DNA from 2 places in the Brevibacillus sp. YAE8 genome. Region 2 is predicted to be linked to the other one. Evidence: predicted binding sites of a transcription regulator. Region 2 holds the regulator's gene; the other holds the start of a gene.

Region 1 (4,841 bases), on a different contig from region 2:
AAGAAAGGTAAAAATCCGGCGCGAGCTTGATTGGCGGTTCGCAACATGACTCTACCCATTTTTTCCGCCGCAGCAGGCGGATTTTGAGAGATGGACAAAGGAGAATGAAATGGTTCAGAACGTTTTAGATTTTTTGATGGAATACGGCATTTGGGGAGTCGTCATCCATTCGTTTGCAGACGCCATCATCTTCCCCGTTCCCGTGTTCTTTCTGCAGGTTTCATTAAGCCTGATCGATCCATCCTCGGCTTTATGGATTGCTACGGCAGGATATATCGCCTGTCTGCTTGGAACACCAGTCGGTTACTATCTCGGCAAACTCTTGGGTCACTCTGTCCTGTACAAACTGCTCAAAAAAGAATGGATTGACTCGGCGACGGAGATGTTTCAAAAACGGGGCGAAGTCGCCATTTTTGTCGGCTCGTTTACGCCGATCCCGTTCAAAGTGTTTACGATCTTGTCCGGCTGTCTGAACTACCCGCTCTGGAAGCTGATTGGCTACGCGGCCATCGGAAGGGCTGTCAAATTTTACGTCGTCGGCTTCCTGTTTTATTATTATGGGCGGATGGCGGAAAACATGGTCGGTCATGTCTCCTTGTACGTGTTTTTGCTGATGATCCCGATTTTGTTGATAGGACTCCTGGTGCGAAAAATTCGGGCAAAAAGACAACTGCTGCATACGGTGAACAAGCAAGCGGGAAATGACTGAATCGTCCGCAAGCAAAAAAGAACCCCCCGGCAAAAGAGGCCACTGAAAAAGTCTTTACTTACAAAGAAGGTACAGTCCCCTCATTTTTGAGGCGGCTGTACCTTTTTCTATGTATACTTAAAGCTTCACGGCGAAAGGGTTGAAGCCCCATGTTCCAGCCACAGATCTCATTTGCGTTTAGTCCCTACACCGCACTCTATGACCTTGTTGTCCCTAAAGATAACATGTTGCGCCAAATCAATGAACTTGTGGATTTCTCCTTTATATATGACGAATAAAAGGGAAATGCAGTAACAAAAAAGCGACACCTGCCAGGAAAAACGGAACAGGTGTCGCTTATTTTTTTACAAAAATCTCAAGTCACCGGCAAAACCTAAGTTCTTCAGTGGCCTCGGCAAAAGGGGTTCTTCTCGTTTCGGGACCTGCCGTCTGGCGGGTCTTTATGCTTTTTTCACGCGAATGCGGTCTTCCTCGACATCGACTACGATCGAGCGTACATCCGCTTCCTCCATCACCAGGTCGGCGATGCCGTCCTCTACGTACTGCGAAATGACACGGCGCAGCGGACGCGCCCCGAATGCGGGGTTGTAGCCCAGCTCTGCCAGCTTTTCCTTGGCGGCGTCTGTAACGGCAAGCTCCATGCCTTGCTCTTTCAGATTTGCCATGACATCTTGCAGCAGCAGCTCGACGATTTTGACCAGATCGTGTTTTTCCAGATGAGCGAAAGAAATGATCGAGTCGAAGCGGTTCAAAAATTCCGGCTTGAAGTACGCGCCCAGCGAGTCGAGCACGGTGCCAGGCTTAGGCGACTCTGCTCCGAAGCCGACGGAGATTTTGCGCTCGGTCACACCCGCGTTGCTCGTCGCGATAATGACGGTTTCCTTGAAGTTCACGGTGCGGCCCTGGCTGTCTGTCAAGCGGCCGTCCTCCAAAATTTGCAGGAACATGTGCATGACGTCAGGGTGTGCCTTTTCAATCTCATCGAGCAAAATGATGCTGTACGGGTTGCGGCGCACGCGCTCGGTCAACTGCCCTGCTTCCTCGTGGCCCACATACCCTGGTGGCGAACCGATCAGCTTGGAGACGGAATGCTTCTCCATGTACTCGCTCATGTCAAGACGGATCATCGAATCGCGCGTACCGAACAGCTCCTCGGCGAGCGCCTTGGACAGCTCGGTTTTCCCTACGCCAGTCGGCCCGACGAACAGGAAGGAGGCAATCGGTCTGTTTTTCGGCTTCAGTCCGGCGCGGCTGCGGCGAATCGCCTTGGCGACCTGTTTGACGGCTTCGGACTGGCCGATCACTTTGGCTTCGAGATGCGCCGCCAAATTTTTCATCCGCTCTTGCTCGTCGCTTTGCAGCTTGCGGACCGGAATGCCTGTCTTTTGCTCGATCATCTCCTGAATGTCTGCCACTTCGACCTGCACGCGATTGGCCGCTCCATCCAGTTGATCGAGCTTGGCGAGAATTTCTGCTTCCTCGTCGCGCAGGCGGGCTGCTTGCTCGTAGTTTTCTTGCTCGGTCGCGGCTTTTTTCTCCTGGTTGATTTGCGCCAGCCGCTCATGCAGGTGGGCGGTGTCTGCCCCGGACGAACGCAGGTTCAGGCGCGAGCCCGCTTCATCCATCAGGTCAATCGCCTTGTCAGGCAGGAAACGGTCCTGAATGTAGCGGTGCGAGTATTCCACGCAAGCCCGGATCACGTCGTCGGAGTAGGAGACTTGGTGGAACGCCTCGTACTTCGGACGCAGCCCTTGCAAAATTTCGATGGCGGCTTCCACTGTTGGCTCTTTGACCATCACTGGCTGCAGGCGGCGCTCCAGCGCAGCGTCTTTTTCGATGATGCGGTACTCTTTCAATGTGGTAGCCCCGATCAACTGCAGCTCGCCGCGCGCCAGGGCAGGCTTGAGGATGTTGCCTGCGTCCATGGAGCCTTCCGCAGAGCCAGCGCCTACCAGCAGGTGAATTTCATCGACGAACAAAATGACGTTTTTACGCGCTTGCAGCTCGGCGATGACTTGCTTCATCTTTTCCTCGAACTGCCCGCGAATCCCTGTGCCCGCTACCAGCGAAGCGACGTCCAGCACGTACACCTGCTTGTTTTTCAGCTTGGCAGGCACTTGCCCTTCGGTAATGCGCAGCGCCAGTCCTTCCGCAATCGCCGTCTTCCCTACCCCTGGCTCCCCGATCAGAACCGGGTTGTTTTTGTTGCGGCGGTTCAAAATCTCGATGACGCGCTCGATTTCCTGGTCGCGTCCGATCACCGGATCGATCAGCCCGGCGCGCGCCGCATCGTTCAAATTGCGGCCCAGCTCGTCGAGAATGCCGCCGCGGTCCGGTGCTTGCGGCTCTTGCGCTTTAGGCTTGCCGCCCTTCGCTTGCGCCTGGGCGAAGCCTTGCAGGAACTCGTCCAGACCGGAGAAGGAGGAAAACGGAGTGAAGCCCATGCCCATGCCGATTCCCATTTTGCTGCCCAGCTTGGCGTGGCATTCCTTGCAAAGCTGGTAGGCTTGCCGGTTGTTTTGCACTTGTATATGAACGGAAACAGTTGCTTGTCGTTGTTTGCAGATTTCGCATTGCATGTTTTCATACCCCCAAAATGTTTATTTTGGAATGTTGACGTGCACGTTTTGATTCCCGGAAGGTTCAGTGTCGTTTGACCTTCTCTGACCTTCGATGACTTTATTATAGTTTGACCTTCTTTGACTTTCAAGAGGGTTTCTTTGGATTTTGCACATAAGCTTGGGAAAAGCTAAGCAGGACGCAGGTTCGCTATTGCCTCGCCGAAAAACCCTTCCTATAATGATCTTGAGATTCGTAAAAGTCAGGAGGCTTTTCACTTGAACACACTCGCGTATGGACTCCTGGGGCTGGTCGCCCGCACGCCCAGTTCTGGCTACGATTTGATGCTCCAGCTTCAACCATTTTGGCAGGCCAAGCACAGCCAGATTTACCCGCTGCTGGCCAAGCTGGAACAGGAGGGCTACCTGGAGTTCACTCGCATCCACCAGACGGATCGTCCTGATAAAAAAGTGTATTCGATTACAGAAAAAGGGCAGATCGCGCTGCAAGTCTGGCTCAGTGAGCCGGCAGCAGAGCCTGTCGTCCGGGACGAGCTGGTCCTGAAAACGTACTGCCTCGGGCTCGCTGATGAAAATGCCGCTGCGACGATGTTTGTCGAGCGCATCCAGCAATGCCGCGAGCATCTGGACATGTACGAGCACTACATTCAGGAGTACCAGGCTGATGCTGTCGACCATCCCCACCCGCCCGACCACCCGGACCATCCGGCGTTTGGCGAGTACATTTTGCTCTCGTGGGGAGCGCGGCGGATGAAAGAAGACATCGCCTGGTGCGAATGGGTTCTGGAGCTGTTGCAAAAGCGCGGATAACGAACAAGGAAAAGCAAAAAGCAAACGAGCCTTTGGAACTGTTCGCTCCAAAAACCGTTTGCTTTTTCGTTTGGTCTGCATGAATTGTGGTTTCCTTAAAACGCGTGCGCCTCTACTTCCGCAAGCGTCGGGAGGGACGGCTGCGCCCCGCGTCTGGTCACGACGATCGCCGCCACTCTGCTGGCGAATGCCGCCGCTTCTGCTTCCGGCATCCCTTTGGCAATCCCGACGGCAAAAGCCGCGGTAAACGAATCGCCAGCCGCCGTCGTGTCCACAGGCTCTACCCGGCAAGCAGGGACGTGCGTCGCCCCGTCTGGGGTCACCAGCAGAGCGCCTTTTTCGCCCAGCGTCACGATAACCCGCTTGGGCCCGCTTGCCAAGAGCTTTTTCGCCGCCGCCTCGACTTCTGAAAGCGTAGCAGTCGGCATGCCGCTCAAGCTCGCAAGCTCTGTCTCGTTTGGCGTCAACGTGTGGACGTACTGCAGCAGCTCAGGTGACAGCGCCTGCGCCGGAGCCGGATTCAAAATAACCAGCTTGCCGAGTCCGGACGCCTTTTTCACGACGTACTCCACTACGGGAAGCGGAATTTCCAGTTGCAGCAGCACGACGTCGCTCTCCACAAGAATGGACAGGTTCTGCTCGATGTGCTCCACGCTCATTTGCGCATTGGCTCCCGGGACGAGCACAATGTTGTTTTCCCCGTCATCGCTCACATTGATAAAAGCCATGCCCGTCGTCCCCGA
Region 2 (4,841 bases):
CGATCCAGGCGTTGGAGTAGGCGAGGCAAGGTTATGAAGGAGAATAAGCATGAAAAAAATTCTAATCTTTTCCGCTTCCATCGGTAACGGTCATAATCAGGCAGCGAGAGCGATGCAGGAAAGCCTGGCTGAGAATGGTTGCACCTCCATGATAATTGATACGTTGGAATATATCAGTCCTACATTTCACAAGATTTTGTTGGAAAGTTACATGAACCTGCTGAGATTGTCGCCGAAAATGTGGGGGAGAATTTACCATAACACCGAAAAAAGCCGTTTTTTTGATATGAACGTCCTGATGAACAAGCTGTTGGCAAACAAGCTGAAAAAGCTGATTAACAGCGTTCAACCGGATGCCTTTATTGCTACGCATCCTTTTGCCAGTTGCATGCTGTCTGTGCTGAAGGGCAGAAATGACTGGACGGAACCGATCTACACGATCATTACCGACTATACGATCCATCCCTCATGGATTAATCATCACATCAATTATTACTTCATTGGACATGAACAGTTGTACTATCTGGTCGACATTTACCGACAAGATCACCAGAAATTCATTCCGATGGGGATTCCGATCATGCGCAAGTTCCGCATGCCGCTTGATGCCAATGAGATCAAGCAAAGGCTTGGACTCGCGCCAGAGCAAAAATGCATCCTTCTCTCCGGGGGAGGTCTCGGCCTCGGTTCGATGGAAAAAGTTCTCGATGGACTGGAAGCCATCAACCTTCCGCTGAAAACATTTGTCATGACCGGAACCAATGAAAAGCTGTACAAAAAAGTGACAAATAAAACGTACCGTCATGAGGTAGTCCCCCTCAAATTCATTAACAACTTCCATGAGTATTTGGAGGTTGCCGATTTGATCGTCACCAAATCCGGCGGACTGACATCTGCCGAAGTGATGAGCAAGAGGGTGCCCATGATTATTTACAACCCGCTGCCAGGACAGGAAGAGAGAAACAGCCACTTCCTGCTAAACAACGGCTGCGCCGTACACGCCAATTTGTCCGAGCAGCTTATTTACTTTATCGATGAATTGTTGCACAGTCCGTCAAAAGTTGACTACATGCGACGGATGGGGCAAAAAATATCAAAGCCGGATGCCGCCCAGCGCATCGCAGAATTTATTTTGGATGATATGAGTATGCTGCAAGCAACCACTAACGAAAGTTCGTAGAACGGGCTAACAGGAGGAAGCGCATGAGTATGCCGTTTGCCATTTTCTTTGATATGGATGGCACATTGCTGCAGACGGAGAAGTTGTCGACGCCCGCTTTTTTGCGGACATTTGAGCGATTGAGAGAAAAAGGCTTGTGGGCAGGCGAGACGCCAAGCGAGGAAGAGTTGGTCAACGTGCTCGGACTGACTGTCGAGCAGGTCTGGAAAAAGCTTTTGCCAGGCGCAAATGAAGAAGCTGTCCGCGCGGCGGATGCTTTTTTGCTGGAAAACGAAATTGCTTTGCTCAAAGAAAAAGTGACCGATTTGTACCCTGGCGTGAGGGAGACGTTGGAACAGCTCCACGCCAAGGGGATTCCGCTGTTTGTCGCGAGCAACGGACAGAAGGAGTACATTGAAGCCATCTGCCAGGAGTATGCACTCAATCCGTTGCTGACGGATTTGTACTCGGCGGGACGGTTCCGCACGCGCTCCAAAGTGGATCTGGTAGCCAAGCTCATCGCCGACTACCAGGTAGAACAGGCGGTCATGGTAGGCGACCGCCATTCCGATGTAGAGGCAGGAGTAAAAAACGGCCTGTTTACCATCGGATGTGACTTCGGCTTCGCCAAGCCAGGAGAACTGGACGGGGCAAATGTCGTCATTACGCAGTTTCCGCAATTACTGGATCATTTGCCGGCAATCGACACCAAATCGCAAAGACTGACATAAACCATTCCTTTAGAGGAGTGGTTTTTTCTGTATAAAACATAAAACGCTTCGACAATTCATGAGCCGAGACGTGCCGCTTGCCGTCGACAAAACGGTCGCGCCGTTGCTGTTTTGGATGGTTTCAAGCGCCCGCCTTTTGCCCACACTAGAAAGTGTATCGATCACTTGCAAGCGCGTCGCAAACCCATTATAATTAAAGTCAAAGATAGTCAAAGTCAGTAGCAAGCACATACACATATGGAATAGGAGGCGATGACTTGCGTAACATCTCGGACATCATTGAACAACACTTAAAAGGCATTTTGACACAAAGTCCCAATGGCTCGATCGAGATCCAGCGTAGTGAGCTTGCCGACTTATTTCAATGTGTGCCGTCTCAAATCAACTACGTCATCAATACGCGATTTACGGTACAAAAAGGGTACATTGTAGAGAGCAAGCGTGGGGGCGGCGGCTATATCCGCATTCGCAAGGTGCAGATTGTGAGCAAGGCGCGATTGCAGGAATTGCTGACCGAAGAGCTGATTGGCGAAAGCATCTCGCAGAGTGTAGGGAACGCGATTGTAGAGAGGCTGCAGGAAGAAGGCTTGGTCAACGCCAGAGAAGCAGCCTTGATGAAAATCGCCACCTCCCGAAATGTTTTGACTCTGGAGTCTGAATTACGGGATCGTTTGCGGGCAAATATTTTAAAGCAGATGATTGCGGCTATCTTGTTGAAGTAAATGAAGCATGTGTTAGGGGGTAGGATGTAATGAACTGTGAGGAATGCGGAAAACGACCGGCGACACTGCATTTGACGAAAATCGTCAATGGTGAAAAAACCGAATACCATATTTGTGAGCATTGCGCTTCCGAAAAAGGGGACGTCTTTACCGGATTTCACAACTTCAGCATCAACAATCTCCTGTCAGGACTGTTAAAATTTGATCCTATGCAAAAAAACGGACGCGAGCCTGCGCCCAGCAAGCCGCTCCGCTGCGAAACATGCGGACTCACGTATGCCCAGTTCAGCAAAAGCGGCCGATTTGGCTGCAGCGATTGCTACACCTTTCTGGGTGACCGGCTCGATCCGTTGTTCCGCCGCATTCACGGCAATACGCAGCATAGCGGCAAGGTTCCGGAACGCACAGGCGGGCAGTTGAAAATCCGCAAAGAGCTGGAGCAGCTAAAACGTGCGCTGCAAAACCACGTCGCCAGCGAAGAGTTTGAAAAAGCGGCTGAAATGCGCGACCGAATCCGTGCGCTGGAACAAAAAATCGCTCAATCGTAACAAGGGGAGGTAAGCTGGTCATGTCACAAAAGCAGTTTATGCAAAACCCGTGGAGCAATTGGATGAAAGGAGAAGGTCCTGATTCCGATATCGTCATCAGCACACGGTTGCGCATCGCCCGAAACCTGCGCCAGCACCCTTTTCCGTTATTGGCAACCGACTCGCAAGGCGAGGAAGTCGTCAGAAAGGTAACGGAAGTGAGCGAATCGGAGGCCATGTGCAAGCGCCAGCCGCTGCAGGTTCTCCATATGGACCAGATCAATCCGCTGGAAAAACGGGTGCTGGTGGAAAAGCATCTCATCAGTCCGCACTTGGCGGAGGAATCGAGAAAAGGCGCTGTGCTCCTGAGTCCTGACGAGTCTGTCAGCATTATGGTGAACGAAGAGGACCACATTCGGATTCAGGTGCTGTTGCCAGGGTTTCGTTTGAATGAAGCATGGGAAATAGGAACCAAAATAGATGATATTTTCGAGAAGCATCTGAACTTCGCGTTCGATGAGACGAGAGGCTACCTCACGAGCTGTCCGACCAACGTCGGTACGGGGATTCGCGCCTCTGTCATGCTGCATTTGCCTGCATTGGTGATGACGCAGCAGATCAGCAGAATTTTGCAGGCGATTAATCAAGTTGGTCTGGTCGTTAGAGGAATTTACGGGGAAGGCAGCGAAGCTCTAGGAAACCTGTTCCAGTTGTCTAACCAGGTCACGCTCGGAATGTCGGAAACCGATATTCTCTCCAACCTCTACGGCGTTGCCAGACAGATTATTGAGCAGGAACGCGTAGCACGTACTTATTTGCTGGAGCATACGCGCATATCTTTGGAAGACCGCATTTTCCGTTCTTACGGGATTTTGCTGTATGCGCGCACTGTGGAGTCCAAGGAAGCAGCCCAACGCCTCTCTGACGTCCGCCTCGGCATTGACCTTGGCATCATCCCGGGGGTATCGCCTCTGGTGATGAACGAGCTGCTGGTGACGACTCAGCCGGGCTTCCTGCAGCAGCATGCAGGACAAAAGCTGACGCCAGACCAGCGCGACGAGCGAAGGGCACGGTTGATTCGGGAGAGGCTCAGTGCGACAGGACCAGCATGATTGGCAAAACATAAGGCATCAACAGAAGTGAACCTATAGAGAAAAACACGGTTATACGGAGGTGTACGATATGATGTTTGGACGTTTTACAGAACGAGCGCAAAAAGTACTGGCGCTTGCCCTGGAAGAGGCAGTGCGTCTCGGTCACAAAGATATCGGGACGGAGCATGTACTGCTGGGACTGATTCGAGAAGGCGAAGGGATTGCTGCCAAGGCTTTGCAATCGCTCGGACTTGGACTCGATAAAATCCAGAGCGAAGTGGAGTCGTTGATCGGACGCGGAACAGAGCAGTCCGGTAGTAATTACACACCAAACTATACACCTCGCGCCAAAAAAGTAATTGAACTGTCCATGGACGAAGCGCGCAAACTGGGTCATACCTATGTGGGCACAGAGCACATCCTGCTCGGGCTGATCCGCGAAGGCGAAGGCATCGCCGCAAGAATCATGAACAACCTCGGCGTCAGCTTGAACAAGGCGCGTCAGCAAGTGCTGCAGCTTTTGGGCAGCTCGGAAATGATGGCGTCGCATCAGCCTTCCGGCGGCAATCCTGCGGCGAATACGCCTACGCTGGACGGATTGGCTCGCG

Evidence for each region. The regulator CtsR, encoded in region 2, represses protease genes until heat stress. The targets are predictions, from matches to a motif close to ATGGTCAATAAAGGTCAAACA.
Region 1: AC27IT_RS15535 (ATP-dependent Clp protease ATP-binding subunit) is a predicted target of CtsR. The motif match lies at 3,360-3,380, and genes of this name have one in related genera.

What each region holds. Positions count from the first base shown of each region.
Region 1 covers NZ_BAAIYG010000012.1:27,052-31,892, reverse strand. Annotated here, with positions in the region: gene AC27IT_RS15540 (YqaA family protein) at 110-709, shown strand; gene AC27IT_RS15535 (ATP-dependent Clp protease ATP-binding subunit) at 1,150-3,288, opposite strand; gene AC27IT_RS15530 (PadR family transcriptional regulator) at 3,547-4,098, shown strand; gene rbsK (ribokinase) at 4,194-4,841, opposite strand, start outside.
Region 2 covers NZ_BAAIYG010000029.1:320-5,160, forward strand. Annotated here, with positions in the region: gene AC27IT_RS23030 (MGDG synthase family glycosyltransferase) at 50-1,180, shown strand; gene AC27IT_RS23035 (HAD family hydrolase) at 1,204-1,890, shown strand; gene AC27IT_RS23040 (CtsR family transcriptional regulator) at 2,148-2,612, shown strand; gene mcsA (protein-arginine kinase activator protein McsA) at 2,642-3,160, shown strand; gene mcsB (protein-arginine kinase McsB) at 3,181-4,251, shown strand; gene AC27IT_RS23055 (ATP-dependent Clp protease ATP-binding subunit) at 4,322-4,841, shown strand, end outside.